One region of the Agrobacterium sp. rho-13.3 genome, then DNA from elsewhere that is predicted to be linked to it. Evidence: predicted binding sites of a transcription regulator. Region 1 holds the regulator's gene; the other holds the start of a gene.
The links. The regulator PhoB, encoded in region 1, activates phosphate uptake and scavenging genes when phosphate is short. The targets are predictions, from matches to a motif close to TGTCATNNANCTGTCAT.

Region 1 (3,176 bases):
CATTATCGATTGGAAAAGCGGGTCTTCTGATCCGCTTTTTTATTGCGATTTTTTCGCGGAGCACGCTGTGATCCTTCAGACGAAAGCGCATGACTTTGCCAAGTCCGTCGTGCTGATTTGAATTGGACAATGGGAGAAGGTTGGTGGCATTTTCGTGCACGCCTAGAGTATTTCCGCCTTTCTCCGAAACGCGAAAATACTCTATCTATTTGTTTTGACGCATTATCCGGGCGCAAAACTGCTTCGAATTTTTGCTGGAAATGCTCCAGGACATGAGCTTCCGATCACGCAAGCTCATGTTAAATCTTTTGTGGCGCAGCAGACGAGAGTGCCGCGCGTCTCGCGGACGCGCAGAGGTCGCTATACCATATTCAACCTGCGCATTGTCATTCCCCAAAACCGACGCCGATTTTGGGGCAATGCATTAGCCTTGACGGGCTTTGCGGTTGGCATAACGGCGATCGCGCTCTGCCTTGCGGGCAGCTTCGTCCTCAAGGACGCGGGCGATGCGGTTTTTGTCAGCCAGTTTGCGTGCGTCAGCTTCAGCGTTGGCAGCGGCTTCGAGTTCAGCCTCGCGCTGCGCGGCTTCGGCTTCGATGCGCTTCTGCTCTTCGATTTTCAGCTGTTCGCGCTCAAGGCGGCGAGCTTCACGAGCTTCCGCAATTGCAGCTTGCTCTGCCTGTCTGGCTTCACGGGTCGGCTCGGCAGCTTCTTTTGCGGCACGAAAAGCCTGAAGAAGAGCAGCCTTGGCTTCCGCAGCAGCGCCACGACGGTCGGAGACTTCATTGTTTCTAATGTTTCGAACGTTTCTCAAATCTCTATTCCAGTTGATGCGTCACGCCGACAGAAGTCAGGATTTTTTGACGCGTTTTGGTGGGGCGATTGCCGGTGGCTTCTTGCTGTCTTCCAATTCTTTCGCAAGACGCGCTTCTCGCAGCCGAATGGTCTTTTCTTCACGGGCCTGCGTGATGGAGTTGAGTTCATCAACCGCATGACCACGCGCGAAAAACTGAGTTTGCGTTGCGCCGAACGCAATCTCGGCCTGTTTGCGAGACTTGCTATGTGCATCAGTCATTGGAATTCCCTTCCTATCGCATCGGCCTGAAAATCGGAACGATTTTCGACAAGTCCGGTGCGTATATTCAGTCGCCTAGAGTGTCCGCAGAGACCCAAGGGGGTGGCCGGCAAGCGGCACAAAAAAAGGCCAGGCAATGTGCCTGACCTCGATTGGTTTCACGCTTTCAACAGTGCCAGTACATCCGTGGTCAAGGGAAAGCAGATTCCGAATTATGCAGCCTGAAGGTTGCAAGCAGACATTTTGCCCGACTTGTTGTCGCGCTCAAGGTCGTAGCTCAGCTTCTGGCCTTCAACGATTTCGCGCATACCTGCACGCTCTACAGCGGAGATGTGTACGAATGCGTCTGTGCCGCCGTTGTCAGGCTGAATGAAGCCGAAGCCCTTAGTGGAGTTAAACCATTTTACTGTGCCTGTGGTCATAATGAACCCTTTCAAAGCATAAGTTATAGATCACAGAACTGACGCCCTGTGTGCGAGTATAGCGATTTTTTTGAAAGGAAGGGTTAGTTCAAAACGCGGTGCTAATCGCGCGGCAACCAAAGCTCAGCAAGCAAAATATCGATATCGCAGTGATATAGCTTTAGCGATTGATTGTCAAATTTAATCTTTTGCTGATGAAATATCAGGGTCAACAAGCGCGGGTTGAAAAGGCTTTATTCAGCGCTGTGGGCAAGTAAATCCCGGCGAATACGGACGCTGAAATATCCGTCGCCCTTTGCCCTACCGGCACCTCCCCGACGGTGGGGAGGCTAATGATCACGTGGCCTCTTGTTGGCTATCACGCTTCCATGGAATATCCCGCGCCGCGCACGGTGCGGATCACATCCTGCATATTGGAGAAGTTGAGCGCTTTGCGCAGGCGCCCGACATGGACGTCGACGGTGCGTTCATCCACATAGATATCGTGACCCCAGACACCATCGAGAAGTTGGGAGCGCGAATAAACACGACCGGGAGATGCCATCAGGAATTCCAGCAGGCGGAACTCGGTTGGCCCAAGGCGCACTTCGCGGGTCTTGCGGTGAACACGGTGGGTTTCCCGATCCAGTTCGATATCGCCACATTTCAGCACGGAAGACAGCACTTCCGGGCGGGCGCGGCGCAACATGGCTTTCACACGCGCCATCAGCTCCGGCGTGGAGAACGGCTTGACCACATAGTCATCCGCACCCGTTGCCAGGCCACGAACACGTTCGCTTTCCTCACCGCGTGCCGTCAACATGATGATCGGCAGGCGTTCGGTCTCTGGACGCATCCGCAAGCGACGGCAGAGTTCGATGCCGGAAACGCCGGGCAACATCCAGTCGAGGATCAGCAGGTCCGGCGTGCGTTCCTGCAAGCGGATTTCCGCTTCGTCACCACGCGGAATGGTGTCGACGTCGTAACCTTCGGATTCCAGATTGTAGCGAAGAAGAACGCTCAAAGCCTCTTCATCTTCAACAACTGCGATTTTCGGCACCATGGGCATGAAACTCCGCCAGTCTTATCTGTGGCTTACTCGGTGACTGCGCCGAGTGTGTTGGAACTATCGTCCTTCGGACGCTCACCCTCAGGCTGGCTGCCGGTGGCCATATAATAGATGGTTTCCGCGATGTTGGTGGCATGGTCACCGACGCGCTCGATGTTCTTGGCGCAGAACAAGAGGTGTGTGCAGGTGGTGATGTTGCGCGGATCTTCCATCATGTAGGTCAACAGCTCGCGGAACAGCGAGGTGTACATGGCGTCGATTTCCTCGTCGCGCTCGCGGATGGCCTGCGCCTTTTCTGCGGAGCGCGTGGAATAGACGTCCAGCACTTCTTTTAGCTGCACCAGCGCCAGTTCGGACAGATGCTCCAGACCGCGGGCCAGCTTGCGCGGCACACCGGTTCCAGACACTGCGATCACGCGCTTGGCCGTGTTCTTGCCCAGATCGCCAACGCGCTCCAGATCGGCTGCGATGCGCAGTGAACCGATGATATCGCGCAGGTCGGACGCCATAGGCTGGCGTTTGGCGATGGTGACGATGGCCTTATCGCCGATCTCGCGTTCTGCGTGATCGAGGATGGCATCATCCGAGATGACCTTCTGGGCCAGCGCCATATCCGAATTGACGAGCGCGC
Region 2 (3,176 bases), 260 kb from region 1:
GCTTTTTCAGTTTAGAACAATTCCAGAAATAAAAAATTCCTAAAGAGATTTTTCATGTTCCAAATTTGCCCTGTTGACCGGTCATTCGATTCATGAACAAACAACTCAAGAATCCAATCTATCCGAGGCTTTTTCCATGGCAAGCATGAAATCCGCGATTTATGCGATTGCAGCAGCGACATCGGTTGTCAGTTGCGGAATGTCCACAGCTTTTGCGGGTGGGGAGGTCAATGTCTATTCCTACCGCCAGCCGGAACTGATCCAGCCGCTGCTGGACGCCTTCACCAAAGAGACTGGCATCGAAACCAATGTCCTGTTTCTCGACAAGGGACTTGTGGAGCGCATTCAGGCCGAAGGTGTCAATTCCCCGGCAGATATTCTGCTGACGGTGGATATAGCCCGCCTTGTCGAAGCAAAGGAAGGCAAGGTCACGCAGCCCGTTTTGAACGATCCGGTGATCGAAAAGGATATCCCCGCCAATCTGCGCGATCCGGAAGGCGAATGGTTCGGGCTGACGACGCGCGGGCGTGTCGTTTACGCCTCGAAAGACCGCGTAAGCCAGAAAGACATCACCTATGAAGAGCTTGCCGATCCGAAATGGAAGGGCAAAATCTGCATTCGCGATGGCCAGCATTCCTACAACATAGCCTTGTTTGCCTCAATGATCGCCCATCACGGCCTGGATTATACCCGCACATGGTTGACGAGCCTCAAAAACAATCTGGCCCGCAAGCCTGACGGCACGGACCGCACCCAGGCCAAATCCATCTATTCCGGCGAGTGCGATATAGCACTGGGCAATACCTATTATGTCGGACTGATGCTGACCAATGAACAGGAACCTGAGGAAAAGGTCTGGGGCAACGCCGTGCGCGTCATTTTCCCGAATGCGCAGGATCGCGGCACACATGTCAACATTTCCGGCGTGGCTATGACCAAATATGCGCCCAATAAGGAAAACGCGCTGAAGCTGATGGAATTTCTGGCCTCCGGCGAAGCACAGGAATTCTACGCAAGCCAAGTGTACGAATACCCCGTCCTACCCGGCGCCCAGCCTTCGGATGTCATCAAGAATTTCGGCCCCATCAAACCGGATAGTTTGTCGCTTACGGACATTGCCGCCCATCGCAAGGAAGCATCCGAATTGGTGGACGAAGTTGGGTTCAACGATGGCCCGTCGAACTGAGTGGACTGTAAAAAACCATGAGCCTCGCGGTTTTCAATTTTCCACGGTGAACTGCACCATATCCGCCGAAAACCGGCTGACTGCATATTGAACGGGTGTACCCTCCATATCCGTGTTCAACGCGTCGGTGACAAGCAGGATGGCACCGGGTGACAGTTCAAGATCGGCGAGATCATCTGCTTCCGCATGGCGGGCAGAAATGACGGTCGACAAACGCACGTAATCGTCAATGCCGGTTGCGCGAAGCGCCGCCGTGATGGACCCGCTGGTTTTATAAGCTTCCGCAACGCCTTCGAAACGATCCGCTGGAAACCATGATGTTGACCGCGATACCGGCCTGCGGTTGACCTTTCGCAGAATTTCCAGCCGGATGAGAGGTGCGCCAAGCGGCAGTCTCAGTTTTTCAGACAGCGTCGCGGTCGCCGCTTCGATCGAGTGAAATAGCAACAAGCCCTCCATATCCCGCGCCTGATCACTCAAACCCTCGGTAAAGCGGGTGCGTTTCGAGATCGGGAAATTCAGGCGTTCCTTGCGGGTAATCATCGTGCCGCGCCCCTGAAGGGCCTGCACGATGCCCTCTTCCGCGAGGGCTGCGATTGCGCTTCTCACGGTATGGCGGTTGACGGCAAACTTTTCGGCCAGTGCTATTTCGGGCGGCAGCATACTGTTGCTATCGTATTCACCGGCAGCAATGGCCGTTCTGATGCGGTCCGCAATCTGCCGCCAAAGGGCCACGCCGTTTTTTCGTTTCATCTGGTTCGCTACAGGCATGTCACACACTTGTCATTCTCATCACGTAACAATAGTCTATATTGTCTAGTTGTCTATATCAATAGACATTTGAGGTGTTGCGATGATTGATGTTGAGGATGGCAGACGGCGCGCAGCAGGTTTGCTGGCACGCGCCACAGTGCAGGAACTTTTGTCCGGCTGGGATGCGCTGGATAACAAACCGGACGTTGAAAAGGTGCGTGGTCCTGAAACGGGTCTCGTTATGGTGCGCGGAAAGATCGGCGGCGGCGGCGCGCCATTTAATCTGGGCGAAGCCACGGTCACGCGCGCAACGGTCAAGCTTTCCTCCGGCACCATTGGCCATGCGCATGCGCTTGGCACCGGCCGCAAACATGCCTGGTACGCCGCCATTCTGGATGCGCTGTGGCAGGAGGACGCGACACGGTCGATCATAGAAGACCGTGTTCTTGCGCCGGTCGCCCAACGTTTGAGCGAGCGCAAAGCGCAGAAACAACAGGAAACGGCGGCAACACGCGTCGATTTCTTCACCATGGTTCGGGGAGAAGACTGATGCCTACGAAAGCAGCCATCGTCAGCGGTGGATTTTCAGATGCGGTTTTCCAATCGCAACAGGTTTTCAAAACCGTGATGGACGGCATGGCACGTCCTGGAACATTGAAGTCCATCGATCTCTCGATCAACCCTCCCGCACCGCTTGGTCATGCAACAGGTGGCATCCTGCTAACGCTTTGCGACCACGATACGCCGGTCTGGCTCAGCGCCCCGCTTGCCAAATCCATCGTCGCCGGCTGGCTTGCCTTTCATACGGGCGCACCCGTGGCCGAGGCGAAAACCGAGGCCCGCTTCGCGGTGATCGAACCCGGCAGCGGCCTGTCTTCCTTCGATCTGTTTGCGCAGGGGACCCAAGACTATCCAGACCGTTCGGCCACCGTCATCATCGGGGTCACGGATTTTGAGACCGGCCCGCAGATGGTCCTGTCCGGTCCCGGCATCCGCCACACCGAGACGATCCGTCCATCTGGACTGCCAGAGATTTTCGAACGGCTGTGGAACGAAAACCGTGCGGTTTTTCCGCGTGGCGTCGATGTCATCCTCACCTGCGGCAATCGCCTTATCTGCCTGCCGCGCACCACACGCATTGAAGTGATGGGGAGCTAGTCATGTATGTTGCTGTAAAAGGTGGCGAGACCGCCATTGCCAATGCGCACCGCCTGCTGGCAGATCGCCGTCGCGGCGA

Region 2: the regulator PhoB is predicted to act here: its motif matches at 1,957-1,973, upstream of phnF (phosphonate metabolism transcriptional regulator PhnF).

The regions. Positions count from the first base shown of each region.
Region 1 covers NZ_CP192774.1:113,107-116,282, reverse strand. Annotated here, with positions in the region: gene RMR16_RS00570 (DUF6481 family protein) at 425-814, opposite strand; gene RMR16_RS00565 (hypothetical protein) at 851-1,075, opposite strand; gene RMR16_RS00560 (cold-shock protein) at 1,288-1,497, opposite strand; gene phoB (phosphate regulon transcriptional regulator PhoB) at 1,856-2,539, opposite strand; gene phoU (phosphate signaling complex protein PhoU) at 2,572-3,176, opposite strand, start outside.
Region 2 covers NZ_CP192774.1:2,940,821-2,943,996, reverse strand. Annotated here, with positions in the region: gene RMR16_RS14260 (Fe(3+) ABC transporter substrate-binding protein) at 137-1,186, shown strand; gene phnF (phosphonate metabolism transcriptional regulator PhnF) at 1,220-1,939, opposite strand; gene phnG (phosphonate C-P lyase system protein PhnG) at 2,040-2,489, shown strand; gene phnH (phosphonate C-P lyase system protein PhnH) at 2,489-3,097, shown strand; gene RMR16_RS14240 (carbon-phosphorus lyase complex subunit PhnI) at 3,100-3,176, shown strand, end outside.